Regions from separate parts of the Gudongella oleilytica genome, predicted to be linked through region 2. Evidence: riboswitches for the same ligand, from Rfam matches in the RefSeq annotation. Region 2 holds a riboswitch; the other holds the start of a gene.
The links. A riboswitch is a leader RNA that binds a small molecule or an ion and turns the genes downstream of it on or off. The one in region 2 is predicted to bind molybdenum cofactor.
Positions count from the first base shown of each region.

Region 1: linked by a shared signal. The riboswitch ahead of EC328_RS07605 (S-layer homology domain-containing protein) and the one ahead of EC328_RS10945 (ABC transporter substrate-binding protein) in region 2 are both predicted to bind molybdenum cofactor.

Region 1 is NZ_CP035130.1:1,590,928-1,599,011, reverse strand. Features, by position in the region: gene EC328_RS07640 (methionine ABC transporter ATP-binding protein) at 1-384, shown strand, start outside; gene EC328_RS07635 (MetQ/NlpA family ABC transporter substrate-binding protein) at 385-1,224, shown strand; gene EC328_RS07630 (L-lactate dehydrogenase) at 1,237-2,202, shown strand; gene EC328_RS07625 (methionine ABC transporter permease) at 2,204-2,881, shown strand; gene EC328_RS07620 (aminotransferase-like domain-containing protein) at 2,871-4,040, opposite strand; gene EC328_RS07615 (HpcH/HpaI aldolase family protein) at 4,055-4,843, opposite strand; gene EC328_RS07610 (MBL fold metallo-hydrolase) at 4,968-5,789, shown strand; molybdenum cofactor riboswitch at 6,169-6,283, shown strand; gene EC328_RS07605 (S-layer homology domain-containing protein) at 6,363-7,508, shown strand; gene EC328_RS07600 (S-layer homology domain-containing protein) at 7,573-8,084, shown strand, end outside.
Region 2 is NZ_CP035130.1:2,259,685-2,267,768, reverse strand. Features, by position in the region: gene EC328_RS10975 (NADH-quinone oxidoreductase subunit G) at 1-685, shown strand, start outside; gene fdhF (formate dehydrogenase subunit alpha) at 682-3,363, shown strand; gene EC328_RS10965 (ferritin-like domain-containing protein) at 3,363-3,857, shown strand; gene EC328_RS10960 (MogA/MoaB family molybdenum cofactor biosynthesis protein) at 3,859-4,356, shown strand; gene mobA (molybdenum cofactor guanylyltransferase) at 4,358-4,972, shown strand; gene fdhD (formate dehydrogenase accessory sulfurtransferase FdhD) at 4,956-5,738, shown strand; molybdenum cofactor riboswitch at 5,707-5,821, shown strand; gene EC328_RS10945 (ABC transporter substrate-binding protein) at 5,877-6,761, shown strand; gene EC328_RS10940 (ABC transporter permease) at 6,813-7,505, shown strand; gene EC328_RS10935 (ABC transporter ATP-binding protein) at 7,505-8,084, shown strand, end outside.

The DNA of each region.
Region 1 (8,084 bases), 670 kb from region 2:
GTTGAAGAGAATGATGTAGTAGGGATATTTTCAAACCCAAAGGCCAGGATAACAAGGGATTTTCTGGAAACCACCTCTAATCTACCACGGCTGGAGGGCCTGCTGACAGACGACGAGGGATTCCTAAACAATAGAAAGGGTGTACTTGCAAAGGTTCAGTATTTTGGTGAGACTGCAAAGGATGCAATACTATCGCAGGCTTCAAGGAAATACAACATAGACATTTCAGTGCTTTATGGAAGCTTCGATATTATAGCGAAAACACCTGTTGGTGAGCTGATAGTCTTATTCAGCGGAGCCGATGATTCGGTAAATAATGGAATGGAATATTTCAGGACCAAGGGTCTTAAAATAGAAATTATAAATCAAAAGGAGAGAAATTAAATGAAAAGAAAAGGATCACTACTACTTTTAACGTTTCTATTGGCAATAGCAGCGGCTGGATGTACAGGAAATGCCTCAGAGGTAACCTCTGAGGAAGGCAAGACAATAGTTAAGGTTGGCCTAGTAGGAGAAATGGCTGAAATGTGGGTACCGATCCAGGAAAACCTCGAAGATGACGGAATTCAGATAGAGCTTATTAAGTTTGCGGATTATACGCTTCCAAACCAGGCACTGGCTGATGGAGAAATCGATCTGAATGCATTTCAGCATTATGCGTTCCTGTATAATGAAGTAGAGGCAAAAGGACTTGATCTGGTTCCGATTGGGAATACCATAATAGCACCATTAAATGTCTATTCATTAAAGCTGGAATCCATAGATCAAATCAAGGAAGGAGATAAAATAGCTATTCCCAATGACGTCACAAATGGGGGAAGAGCCCTGAAGGTGCTTGAAAGTGCAGGTCTTATAGAGGTTGATCCTCAAGCAGGATATAATCCATCAGTTGGAGATATCACAAGGAATCCGTTGCAGCTTGAAATAATCGAAGTGGAGGCCTCAAATCTTCCATCGCTTCTGCCGGATGTATCAGCTGCGGTTATAAATGGGAACCATGCCCACGATCATGGATTGAAGCCTGCAGAGGACGCAATTTACTCACAAAGCATCGACTCCATTGAAAGCGACAATCCATATATAAATATTATCGCTGCAAGAGCGGAAGACGCTGAGAATGAGGTATACTTGAAGGTAGTGGATGCATACAACCAACCAAACGTTGCAGATGTTATCAATGAGACTTATGACGGTTTATACGTACCGGCCTGGTTTGAGAATTAGGAGGAGATAATGATGGGCAAGTTGAGAAGGATAGGCATACTCGGAGCCGGGAATGTAGGCTCGCATTGCGGGTTTTCACTGGCTTTGCAGGGGGAAGCAGATGAAATAGTATTCGTAGACATTAAGAAGGAAAAGGCTGAGGGGGAAGCATTGGATTTAAGAGATGCTCTTCCATTCCTTCCACATAGAGTTAGGGTATGGGCTGGAAGTGTCGATGACTTTAAGGACAGCGATATTGTAATAGTTGCAGCAGGTCCACTTCCAAGACCGGACCAGGACAGACTTGATACTCTTGGTGAAACTCTGCAGGCCTTTGGAGATACGATTCCTTCAATTGTAAGAGCAGGCTTTGATGGGATCTTTTTATGCATATCAAATCCGGCGGATGTAATAGCTGACTATGTGAGAAAAGCCTCAGGTTTTCCAAAGAACAGGGTTTTCAGTACCGGCACGTCGCTGGATAGTGCAAGATTAAAAAGGATCCTTTCAAGAGATACCGGAATAGATGTTAAATCGATATATGCGTTTTCAATGGGCGAGCACGGAGGTTCCCAGATGATTCCCTGGTCTCAGGTGTCGATCGGGAATAAGCCAATAAATGAGTTTTTTAAGGAAAGGATTGACTCACTGGGGGCTTTTGACACCGAGGCCATTCTTGAGGAAACGAGATTTGCCGGTTATAGTGTATTGACTGGAAAGGGATCGACTGAATTTGGCATAAGCAATGCTGCAACTGATATTGTGAGAGCTATCCTGCATGACGAGAAGAGGATACTTCCTGTATCTCCTTTATTGGAGGGAGAGTATGGGGTATCCGGAGTACACGCCAGTGTACCTGCAGTCATTGGAAAGAGGGGAGTAGAGGAGATAGTCCAGATGAAACTCAGCGAAAAGGAACTGAAGGAGTTCCAACACTCCTGTGAACTAATAAAAAAACACATTGACCTGGTAAGTGAGTTGATTAAGGGAGGCAATTGATATGCAGCTATTTCAAACCTTATTTCCAAATCTCGCGGAAAAGCTTCCTGAGTTTTATGATAGCTTCGTGCAGACTCTATTCATGACAGGGTTCTCAGGTGTAATATCACTTGTCTTAGGACTATTTATAGGGATCACCCTTACAGTAACTAAAAAAGGAGGCATTCTTGAAAATGCCGTCCTTTCCTCGGTTTTAGATAAAACAGTAAACATATTCAGAACCATACCATTCATAATCCTGCTGGCGCTTCTGATACCCTTGACAAGGATGATCGCCGGTACTGCCATAGGCACAAAGGGTGCGATAGTACCTTTGATATTTGGGACAGTCCCGTTCTTTGCAAGACAGGTTGAAACTGCCCTCGCAGAGCTTGATAAAGGTCTTATCGAGGCAGCCTTGTCAATGGGGAACAGTCCAATCGAAATCATTAGACGTGTGTACCTGAAGGAAAGTCTTCCCGGACTCATCCGAGCAGTAACCATAACTGCAATAAGTCTGATAGGACTTACTGCCATGGCAGGAGCAGTTGGCGGAGGAGGCTTAGGCGACTTTGCAATCAGATACGGTCATCAGAGAAACCAGACTGACGTGACCCTGGCAACGGTAATTGTCCTGATATTACTTGTAAGCTTTCTTCAGAGCTTAAGCAACTGGATAATATCAAAAATCAGCCATTGAGTTCCTTGGTCAGGAGCTCGCCAAGGCGTTTAAGCCCCTCATCTATTTTTTCGGCATTGTTGGCTGAAAAATTGAGTCTGATGGAATGTATCCCATCTTCCTCATCAACACAAAATGCTGAACCGGGAACATAGGACACCTTATATTCCTCAGCTGCCTTTTTCAAAAGAGTCCTGGTGTTGACAGTATCAGGAAGGTCGACCCAGACAAATAGGCCGCCCTCGGGAACAGTGTACTTGATTTCAGCGGGGAAATACTTTCTAATACCTTCAAGCATTGCATCCAATCTTTCAAGATATAATGGGACCATGCTTTCAAGATGAGCTGGTAGAAGGCCTCTGTCAAGGAAACCGGAGCATATCGCCTGTGCAAGTATCGGCGTGTTTGTATCAGTTATGCCCTTGGCAAGAATTATGGCGTCGATGATCTCCTTGCTTCCAACCATCGTTCCGACCCTTAATCCGGGTGCAATAGTCTTGGAAAAGCTATTTGCAAGAACTACATGACCTGTTTTATCGAAGGTCTTGATAGGTGGGACTGAATTCCCCCTGTACCTTAGATCACAATATGGATCATCCTCAAGTACGATCATGTCGTATTCGGAGGCAAGGTCCGCAATCATCTTTCTTCTTTCAACCAAAAGGGTTTTCCCGGATGGGTTCTGGAAGGTTGGTATGGTATATAGCATTTTTGGTTTGTGCAGCTTGATTTTTTCCTCAAGGTCAGAAATAATTATACCTTCGTCGTCCATTTTGACTGAAACAAGCTTAGCTTCATATTTCTTGAAAACCGAGATAGTATTTAAATAAGTTGGTGACTCTACAAGAATACAATCACCTGGATCAATGAGGATTTGCGTCAAAAGGTCAACCCCTTGAGTAGATCCGGTAGTAACGACTACTTCATCTTCTGAAGCAATAACACCCTTAGGTTTGGCAACATGCTCCAAATAAGCTTTTTTGAGAGGCTGCCACCCATCTGTCGAGCCATATGACAATGATCTTTGTGAGTCATTGGCAAGTACCTCGTCGACTATCTCCCTGATAGCGTCAACCGGATAAAGCTCTCTTGCTGGACTTCCCATACTAAAGGAAATAACTGAAGGGTCGAGAGAATATCTCAGAATATCAGCTAAATCGTCACCCGAAAATTTTGTCATTCTATTCGCTAACTTCACCATTTCCATCCCTCCTGATTCTTTATTCCATCTACCATAGACTTGATCCCTGCAATATAAAATGCAATATCCGTAGATATGGTAACACTGTCAAAGCCTTGCTCAAGATAACCTATAGCCATTGCAGGATCAGCTGTGAATATAAAGCTTAATTTGTTGCTATCCTTGCATGCCTTTAATATCCTTGCAATAGCTTCCTTGAAAACCGGTTCATTGAATTGGGCAGGTATACCAAGACCCACCGACAGGTCATATGGACCAATAAATATACCGTCTACTCCTTCAAGAGCAGCTATAGCCTCGATGTTATCCAGACATCTCTTTGTTTCACATTGCGGTATCAGCAAAGTCTCTCTGTTGCAGGTTTTGAAATATTCCATAACGTTTCTTGAAAAATCCTCGTAACCAAACCCTGCTTTTCTCGCTGTGAAAAATCCTCTTTTACCAACCGGGTAGTATTTAGCCCACTCAACGAGAGATTTGGCTTCTTCGACTGTTTCCACACACGGTACGACCAGTCCTATGGCACCAATATCAAGATTCTTGAGAACTGAAGGTCTTGATACGTCCTTGATTCTGACAAGGGGTACAAGCTCCTTGAGCTCAGCGGCCCTTATAAGGCCCATTGTGCTCTCTACCTCAAAGGGGCCATGTTCCGTATCTATGATTATGTAATCGAGGCCTGTGTACCCAAGCCCTTCAACAGCTGTCTCTCCTCCTACCTCAAAAAAGGTGCCGATGGCTTTACCGCCTGAGACAAGCTTTTCCTTTAAGTTGTTTTTCATTTGATCCCCACCTTTCTTATCAAACAATGTACCTTTTTTTTGCATAAAAGTCAACCAATTGCTATAGTACAGTATTAAAGGGTATATATGCACATAATGAAACCCATATTTAGGAGGAGTCATAATGATCATAAAAGCACTTATGGAGAACAGGGGAAAATCTGATGAGTATTTGACAGAGCATGGATTGAGCCTATATATTGAAACCGATACAAGGAAGCTCCTTTTCGACACCGGAGAAACTGATAAGTTTCTTTCCAATGCAGAGAAACTCGACGTAGATCTTGCAGATGTGGATATTGTTATAATTTCCCACGGGCATTATGATCATGCCGGGGGTATAGCGTCATTTCTTGAGAAAAACGATAAAGCGAGGATATACATGCAACGTGAGGCATTTATACCCCATGCTTCCGATAAGGATGGAGATATTGAGGATGCTGGTGTTGAGCCATCATTAGAGAACCAGGACAGGATTACACTGGTAGACGAGGATATTTTCTTTGATGATGATTTGATATTGTTTTCAAGGATCAATGGGGACTATCTCGTGCCTGAGGGAAATTCGCACCTTCTTATGAAGAAGGGAGAGGAATGGCAGGTCGATGACTTCCACCATGAACAGAATCTGATCATTAAAGATGGGAAAAAGAGGGTACTATTTACCGGATGCTCACATAGAGGCATCGCAAATATTTTAAGACAAGCTGCAGAAAACTCTGACCTCCCCATAACTCATGTGATAGGAGGATTCCATCTATACGATTTGAAGCTGGATGATCAGAGCGATTTGGAATTTCTCACCAAGGTAGCCGATGAGCTGGATAAATCAGGCGCCATACTCTACACAGCACATTGCACAGGCTATGACCAGTTCAAATGGCTTAAGGGGAAACTGGGTCACAAAATCGATTACGTTTCTGCGGGTACAGTACTGGAGTTATGATTAAAACTTGTATGGAACAGGGTTTTATCGCTTAAAAGGACTTAAGTCCTGGTACGCCTGTGATTATTTAGGTGCTCATATGAGATTCAGCAAACATCTCATTTCATGGAAGGCAATTTCCAATCGGGGGTGAAAATCCGAAATTGGTTTTGAAAAAATGTTCTAATATCTGAAAATCATGCAAAAATGGTACTTACATTTCTTAAAAACAATAGTATAATATAGATGTAAATATTAAACAGCTAACATCTAATACCTCTCAATACATCCCCTTGCGGACGGTTCTTCCAGAAGCAGGGGGACTCCCTTTTTTGAGGGAACAAAGTACACTATTGTCGTATCGCTTTACATAGATTACACATTATGTTAAAATATTGTTGAATAAATAAATCTCCGAGTTTATTGACCTTCGATTATTTATGGTTTATAAACCGATAGGGTTCAGCTGGAAACGGCGGGGCCTCCTGATGGAAAGGAGAGTTATGCAGTATTTCCATTGGGAATGCTGCTTTTTGTTTTTGCAGTCATTCCTTTCCTGCGGAGTACAAACAAAACATGAAAGGTGGATGGATTATGACAAAGTTTAAAAAGGTATCTGCTTTATTATTAGTTATTGCTATGCTTTTCTCACAGGTTGTATTTGCAGAAGGCGAAGCAGTTGTAGTTATTAATGGTGCAGGGGTAGAAAAAGAGCTTTCACTGACTTTGGATGAGCTTAAGGCAATGCCAGAGGAAGCACAAATCGACGAGGAATACATATATAACAGCAAAACAGGTGAAAAGACTGTTACAGTTAAAGGCGTAAGTCTTGCATATGTACTTAGAGAGCTTGCGGGGCTTAAAGTAGAAGAGGCTGAGGTTGCTATGGTTGCTTCAGATGGTTATCCGATCGACCCTCAAATGCTTACAGATATTATGGCAGAAAGTCTAAAGTATGTAATAGCATATGAAGTAAATGGTTTAGCTATAGACAATGACGAGAATCCTGAAACAGATGAAATAGTCGTATATAGAAAGGTTAAAGAATCAGGTGAATTTGGAACAGTATTTAAGCTAGTGGCTGAAATTACAGTAGGAGAAGCAATAGAGCCGATTGTTGAAGAACCTGTTGTCGAGGATCCTGTAGCTGAAGAGCCTGCGGCAGTTGTATTTACAGATTTAACGGATGAATTCGCCTTCGCAAAATCTGCTATTGAAGGCTTGGCACAAAAGGGAATAGTAAATGGAAAGGGCAACGATTTGTTTGACCCTGCAGGTAGCTTCACAAGAGCAGAGTTCTGCAAGATAGCGGTAGTTTCTCTTGGCTATGAGCTTGTAGAGTATAAGGGCGGGTTCAGCGATGTCAAAGCAAGTGATTGGTTTGCACCATATGTTCAGACAGCAGTAGATAATGGTATATTCACAGGCTACCCAGATGGAACCTTTATGCCGATTAAAGTAATAAATAGACAAGAAATTGCAGCTGTTGCTGGTAGAGCTGCAGTTATGGCAGAGGTAGTTGCACAGGAGAAGTTGAATAAATTTGTGATGGAAAAATCCAATTACGAAGACAAGCTCTTAGTACCTGAGTGGGCTGCAAACGAAGTAGCTTGGCTAGAAGCTCAGGGAGTATTTGCTGGCGTTGCAGAGGGCCAATTCCAACCAACAAAGGTAGTCAACAGAGCTGAAGCAGCTGTAATAGTATATAACACCCTGTTCGCCGAGCAGGATTTAGAGTAAAGAATAGGACGGATAGAGCGAGGGCAAAAGTCTTCGCTCTTTTCATAGCACAGGAGGTGCAATTATGAAAAATAGGAAGCTGGCCAAAGCTTGGTTATCGATTATCCTTTCACTGACACTATTTCTTCCAGGTATCCCAATAGCGAGAGCAGAAGCAGTGGATCTTACGATAACCGGCACAGGTATAAATAACCAGATATCCATAGGTCCTGATGACTGGGACCGATATACTATAAAGGAAGCAGTTTTTTCTGGGAACAATAGCTTGAATTTTCACAAGATAACAAAGGTGAAGGGCTATGATCTGTTCGAGCTTATTGGAACAGAAAACCTTATATCAGGAACAGATTGGGAGATGACCTTTATCTGTTCAGATGGTTTTACCTTCAAGAAGACGATAAGCGAGCTTAAGGGTACATACACTTATCCCGATTTTACCGTGGAGAGCAAAAAATCAGCACCAGCAATGATAGCCAGATATTCAGCAGTACTTGCAGACTATCCTAAGGACAGTTTTGCACCTCCCGTCAGTTGGAGCGACAGAGCTCTCACCGAAAGTGACCTTGATAAGGATTT
Region 2 (8,084 bases):
GTTGCTGGACAGCCATCCCAATGACTGCCTTACATGCCAGAAGGCAGGCGAATGCCTGCTTCAGAAATATGCCTACAAATACGACGTGGCATTCAGGAAGCATGATGGTGCAGTAAGGCCACAGCTTATGGATACCTCAAGCCCGTACATATTAAAGGACAACAGTAAGTGTATCCTCTGTGGTAAATGTGTCCTTGCCTGTTCGCAGGTATCAGACCGAAGGGTATTGGCTTTTGCTGAAAGAGGATATGACACCAGGATAATATTCGGAGCCGATGAATCAATAGAAGAGTCACCATGTGTGTCCTGCAACCGCTGTGTTGCCGTGTGTCCAGTAGGAGCATTGGTGGATAAGAGAGAATACAACAAGGTAAGAAGCTGGGAGTCACAGAAAAAGGTTGTCTCCTGCAAGGCATGCGAGTATGGATGTGAATTTGAGGTACATTCAGTAAAAAGGATGGGAATTTCTCTCGTTGCTAAAGCACCTGCAAATGGAAGACCCTTGTGCCTTAAGGGAAGGCTCGCAACTGAGCTTAAATATGTTGATGAGCCAGAGCCACCATATAGAAAAGTCGACGGCAAATTTATTAAGACAACATGGGATAAGGCTCTTGGCATTACCGAGCTTCTGGAGAAAATAGAAAAACTCGATAAAAACTCAGTAGAGGGAGGTGACACAGAATGAAGGTTACTATAAACGGAAAACCCTATGAGTTTCCTGAAAGAATAACTGTACTCCAGGCCTGCAGAGAGGCAGGGATAGATATTCCAACTCTGTGTCATGACGAAAGACTTAATCCATCAGGATCCTGCCGCCTTTGCGTGGTTGAGATAGATGGATGGAAAAGCCTGCATACATCATGCACGACATTGCTTAGAGAAGGCATGAAAATAAGCACCCATAGTGAGCCGGTCATAAGGGAAAGGCAGCAGCTGCTGGACTTTTTGATTTCCAACCACCCGCTGGAGTGTCTGAACTGCCAAAAATCGGGGCGATGCAAGCTTCAGGATTTCTGCTACGAGTATGGGATCACTGAGGGAACATACAGATGGTCATCAAGAACTCCAAAGTATGACGACACCAATCCATTCTATACCTTCGACTCCAGGAAGTGCATCCTATGCGGACTATGTGTAAGGGTTTGCGATGAGCTGCAGGGTACCACTGCAATAGGATTTGAGGAGCGGGGCTTTGAGACGAATGTGTCCACGCCCTTTGGAGACGGTCTTATAAATTCAACCTGTGTATCCTGTGGGAACTGCGTATCCGTGTGCCCTGTAGGTGCACTTGAGCCAAAGTCGAAGGAAAAATTCAGATACTGGGACACTCATAAGGTAAGAACTACCTGCTCCTACTGCGGAGTGGGCTGCCAGATGGATCTTGTTGTAAAGGGGAATAAGGTTGTTGGCGTTGATCCAGCAATGGATGCACACAATGAGGGACTTCTTTGTGTAAAGGGTAAATTCTCCTATAATTTCCTGTCACATCCTGATAGACTGACAAAACCCTTGATCAGGGAAAATGGAAAGTTCAGGGAAGCTTCCTGGGAGGAGGCATATAGCCTTATTACTGAAAAAATGAAGTCAGTTAAAACAAACCATGGATCAGAGGCCTTTGCAGGACTTACCTCGGCGAGATGTACAAATGAAGAAAATTACCTGTTCCAGAAGCTTTTCAGGGCAGTTCTCGGGACCAACAACGTAGACCATTGCGCACGCCTCTGACACGCCTCCACAGTTGCGGGTCTCGCAATAACACTGGGTAGCGGTGCAATGACTAACAGCATTCAGGAAATAAAGGCTGCGGATGCAATGTTTGTAATCGGATCCAACACCACTGAAAACCATCCGGTAATTGGAGCCATGATGAAGCAGGCGAAGAGGAATGGGGCAAAGCTTATAGTGGTTGATCCCAGAAGGATAGAGCTTGCTGATTACGCCGATGTGTATCTTAAGCTTAAACCTGGGACAAATATCGCCCTATTAAACGGGCTTATGCACGTGATCATAAGGGACGGGCTCCAGGACAATAGCTATATTAAGGAAAGAACTGAAAACTATGAGGAGCTTAAGAGACTGGTAGAGAGCTACACGCCGGAGAGAGTTGGAGATATCTGCGGTCTGGATCCAAAGGATATTGAAAAAGCAGCTCATATATACGGAAGTGCAAAAAAGGCAGGTATTTACTATACAATGGGAATTACCCAGCATACCACCGGCACTCATGCTGTAATGAATATATCTAATCTGGCGCTTTTATGCGGAAATGTGGGTATAGAATCTGCAGGGGTAAATCCATTAAGAGGGCAAAACAATGTTCAGGGAGCCTGCGATATGGGGGGACTGCCAGGAGATCTCCCTGGATATCAAAAGGTCCACAAGCCCGAGGTAATAGAGAAATTTCAAAATGCTTGGGACAGAGAGCTATCAGGGAAGGTCGGACTTACAATAACAGAAATGTTTGAGTCCATCGAAAAAGACAAGATTAAATTCCTCTATATAATGGGGGAAAATCCAATAGTCTCCGATCCGGACTCAAACCATGTAAGGCATGTTCTGGAGCATGTTGACTTCCTTGTAGTTCAGGATATTTTCCTTTCTGAAACAGCTGAGCTTGCTGATGTGGTCCTTCCTGCCGCAGCATTTGCTGAAAAGGATGGCACCTTCACAAATACAGAAAGAAGAGTCCAGAGAGTAAGAAAGGCAGTTGAAGCTCCTGGAGAGGCTAAGCCCGACTGGCAGATCCTTATGGAGATAATGAACCATATGGGATATGAGAAGCAATATTCCCATCCCGCGCGGATAATGGCAGAGGTGGCATCCCTCACCCCGTCCTATGCAGGAATCAACTATAAGAGACTTGAACATGGTGGACTGCAATGGCCTGTACCTAACGAGGAACACCCAGGAACCAGGTTCCTCCATAAGACAGCCATAGCAAGGGGAAGAGGCTTGTTCATGCCTGTCGAGCATGTAGACAGTGCTGAAATGCCTGACAGTGATTACCCATATATCCTTACCACAGGAAGGATCCTGTACCAGTACCACACAATGACTATGACAGGAAGAGAAGAAGGTCTTATGACCTTGGCGCCAAGCTCCTTTGTCGAGATAAATGAAACTACTGCAAATAAGCTTGGCATATCAGAAGGGGATATGATAAGGCTTACCTCAAGAAGGGGCGAAACTCATGCAAGGGCAAGGGTCACAGATAGAATCGGCGAAGATGTTGTATTCATGCCATTCCATTACTCTGAGGGGCAGGCAAATTACCTGACCAATACAGCAACTGACGAAATAGCAAAAATACCGGAGCTAAAGGTAGCAGCAGTAAGGATTGAAAGAGTTCAGGAGGTGCTATGATGGATTATGAACAGGTATTGAAATATGCTATGCAGATGGAGCTGGACGGCAGCAATTTCTTCAAGGAAAAGGCTGGACATTTCTCAAATCCGACCACACAAAAGTTGTTCCAGGATCTATCAGATGTTGAAATGGAGCATTATGCTTATTTGGAAAGACAGCTTAAGGCTTATGGGGACAACGGAGGCTTTGATACATCCGGGGAGGTCATGGACAGAGAAGAGGATATATTTAAAGCCAGAGAGGAATCAGAGCATATTGAGGAGACGCTTAAGGAGTCTGATATTCCTGATCTTACAATACTGAGGATGGCATATTTAATTGAGAGAGACTACAAGGAGTTCTATGAGAGAGCCGCCGAGTATGCTAAGGAAGAGGGGATAAAAGCAATATTCACTAAGCTCTCAAAATGGGAGGAAGGCCACGAAAGGATTTTCAAGTCTGAATACGACAGAAGGATGAAGGAATACATGACCCTTCCCTGGGGAGGTTAATATGTTTAAGGTAGGAATAATCACGGCAAGCGATAAGGGCTCCAGGGGAGACAGAGAGGATCTTTCAGGAGCGCTGATCAGGGATATCATGGAGAATAGAGGCTATCAGGTCGTAAGCTATAGGATACTTCCCGACGAAAAGGATCTATTGGCCCAGGAGATGATAAGACTTTCAGATGAGGTCATGGTAGACCTTATTCTTACAACCGGTGGTACTGGATTCAGTATGAGAGACGTTACTCCTGAGGCTACAATAAGTGTTTGCGACAGAATGGCTCCCGGGATATCGGAAGCAATAAGGGGACTAAGCCTTCAAATAACTCCTCGCGCTATGCTTTCAAGAGCGGTTTCCGGAATTCGCAAAAGCTCTCTGATAATAAATTTACCGGGAAGTCCGAAGGCTGTAAAAGAATCTCTGGATTTTATTATGGACAGCGTTCACCACGGATTGGAGATCATGACCGGAAGAGATGGAGAATGTGCAAGAAGCGGTGATTGATATGAAGCGTTTTGGTTCTGCAATAATCCTCGCTGGTGGAAAAAGCACCCGAATGGGCTTTGACAAACAGCTTCTTAGGCTTCGGGAAAGAAGTCTGATCGAAGGGCTTATTAGAAGACTTGGAGGCAGCTTTGACGAGACCATAGTGGTGACTAACAGACCAGAGCTGTACATTGGACTGGCAGACAAAATAACAGGTGATATAATCCCCGACATGGGCCCCTTATCAGGGATACATGCCGGGCTTTCTGCTGCTTCTTCGGAATATTCCTTCGTCATAGCCTGCGACATGCCTCAATTAAACACCAAATATATAGACTATATGATGGAGCTGCTGAATAAGAATGAGTCAATGGCTTGCATCACCAAATTCGGCGATTGGATCGAGCCCTTTAACGCTTTCTATAGTAAGGCTTTGATCGATCATATAGAAAGCTTTCTCATGGGGGGAGGAAAGGCTGTGCACAGACTTCTTATGAACCACAATGTTGAGTATATACCCGAGGAGGTTGCCAGGGGCTTCAGCCCTGACTGGGGAATGTTTTTTAATCTTAATACCCGCGAGGACCTTCTAAAGTATACAGAGGAGGGAACCTTTGTTGAAAACGACGAATAGGGTAATGGTTTCGCGGTGGAGAAGCGGAGAATCAACAATCGAAGAGGATCGGGTTATAGTCGAATACCCATTGACCATACACTTGAACGGTGAGGAGCTTGTTACTCTTTTATGCACGCCTACCTCTCTCAAGGAGTTGATAACAGGGTTCCTTTTGTCTGAAAGCTTCATAGACGATATAGATGAGATCATTGAGCTGAACGTAGAGGAAGAAGCAGGACAAGCCACCGTGAATACAGAAATAAAAAGACCGCTTAGGGAAAGGCTTATAGGGAGAAGGACCATAACCTCGGGCTGTGGAAAGGGCACCTCGTTCTATAATGCTGTAGATCAGACAAAGGCTATAAAAATACAGAAAAGAATGGAAATTCATCCAAGTATTGTGCTACAATTAATGAGAGAGTTCAATCGGAACTCTCTGCTCTTTCGGGATACTGGAGGTGTACATGGATGTGCCTTGTGCAATAGTTCGGAGCTCCTCTTTCAGGAGGAGGATATTGGAAGGCACAATGCAATGGACAAGCTTATCGGAAGAGCCAGGCTTGAGGGCAAAGAGTTGTCTGACAAGCTGGTGCTTACAACAGGAAGGGTATCCTCCGAGCTGCTAATAAAAGCAGCTAAGCAGGGAATACCTGTTATCGCTTCAAGGTCTGCACCTACAGAGCTGGCTGTCAGGCTGGCTCAGGAAACCGGAATTACACTGATCGGATTTGCAAGAGGAGACAAACTGAATATCTACAGCAATTTTCCGAGCACGAAGGTCTAAAGCATAGCCATGACCCAGTGCCGTCGGGTTTAGAGGGAAATCTCTGAGCCTCCCGTTTGGAAAGGAAGATGTTTATTAAGGCAACCTTTCTTTCTGGTTGTCTTTTTTGTTTCCCAAAATTAAAGGAGAGTGGTCATCATGAAAAAAACGCTTACATATGTACTTCTCCTCTTACTAATCCTTGGAACTGTGTCCGGTTGTGCACCAAAGACTGAAGCACCTGTAGAAGCGCCGGCAAATACTCCTGCAGAGGAGCCTGCAGCTGAGTCTGAACCTGTCGTTGAGGAAAGCATAATCCTCGCAACGACTACAAGTACACAAGACTCAGGACTTCTCGACTTTCTGCTCCCAATCTTCACCGAGGAGACCGGGATCGAAGTTAAGACAATTGCTGTTGGAACCGGAAACGCTCTGCAAATGGGAAGAGATGGCGAGGCTGACGTTCTTTTGGTCCACGCCAAGGCAGACGAGCTGAAGCTGGTTGAGGAAGGCCATGGTACAGTAAGGAATGACGTAATGTACAATGATTTTGTACTAGTGGGACCAGCTGATGGCGAAATTATCTATGGTAATGATATCGATGCAGCACTTGCAGCAATCAATGAAAAGGGACTCCAATTTGTATCGAGAGGAGATGACTCAGGAACTCACAAGAAGGAGCTGGGACTCTGGAAGGCACTTTCTATTGAGCCTGCTGGCGAGTGGTATATCGAAGCCGGTGCAGGTATGGGGGATGTCCTTAAGATAGCTGACGAAAGACAAGGATATACCCTGACCGACAGAGCGACCTACCTTGCACTTAAGGATACACTTCAACTGGAGGTCGTTGTCGAGGGAGATGAAGATCTTTTCAATCAGTATGGAATAATACCTGTCAATCCAAACAAGGGAGATATGATCAATGAGTCTGGAGCATTGAAGTTTATGGACTGGCTGATTTCAGAAGAAGGACAGGAGCTTATATCGCAATTTGGGGTCGAGGAATATGGCGAGCCTTTGTTTATACCAAACTATGGCAAATAGTTTCATATAAGCTTTATCAAGTAATTATACCAACAAAGGAGGTGAGGGATCATGGATTATATAGCACAGGGATTTGGAGAGGCAATAAGGCTTCTGTCTGGATTTGATAGCGAGGTGTATAGAATAATCATTCTGTCGCTTCTGGTATCCACAAGTGCTACCGTGGTCGCCTCCCTTATCTTTGTTCCTCTGGGGGTTTATCTTGGCATAAAGCCATTTAGAGGCAAAAGAATATTTTCAAGAACTGTATATACCTTCATGAGCATCCCCTCAGTGATCGTAGGTCTCGTGGTAGCACTGCTTCTGGCAAGAAGAGGGCCATTCGGATATTTAAGGCTTCTTTACACCCCTGCAGCGATGATAATCGCTCAGACGATACTTGTAATACCGCTTATACTTGGGCTTACATACAACCTATCCAAAAACAGAGGGATCCCTCTGGAGAAAGTTTCGAGGACCCTTGGAGGAAACAGACTCGATTCAGTGATACTGATTATTAGAGAATTAAAAATAGACATTCTCGTGAATGTTGCTACTGCATTTTCAAGAGCCATATCTGAAGTAGGGGCAGTAATGATAGTGGGCGGCAATATCAAGGGACAGACCCGGGTGATGACGACCGCAATATCAATGATGAACTCCATGGGAGATTATCCAATGGCAATTGCTCTTGGGATTATCCTGCTTGTGGTTTCCTTTGGGATCCACAGCCTGATTTACTCATATAGTCAGGAGGAAGAATAATGGAGATCAAGCTGATTGGAACTAGAAAAAAATACCGAAATTCGATGGTTTTAGATATAGATGAACTAACCGTCCCTCGCGGGATGATTACAGGGGTAACCGGCTCCAACGGGGCTGGAAAAACGACACTCCTGCATATAATTGCTGGACTTGACGACAGCTTCGAAGGGGAGGTAACCTATGACGGACTCCCTATAAGCAACCATATAAGAGAGTCGATGACACTCGTATTCCAAAAACCATATCTTTTTAGGAGGACGGTCTACGACAATATTGCCTATCCTCTGCAAATTCGCGCTAAGAGCAAGGAAAAAATAGATAAAGAAGTATTATGGGCAGCTGAAAGTCTTGGAATAGAGGAGCTGTTAAAAAAGAAAGGGCATCAACTCTCAGGTGGCGAGGCACAAAAGGTGGCTATGGCAAGAGCACTTTCCATAAGGCCCAGTCTTTTACTCCTGGATGAGCCAACCTCAAACTTGGACCCTGACTCAACCTTGAGGATGGAAGGGGCTATTAGAAGATACAACCATGAAACCGGTGCAACTATAGTTATTATAACCCACAATATGGAGCAGGCTG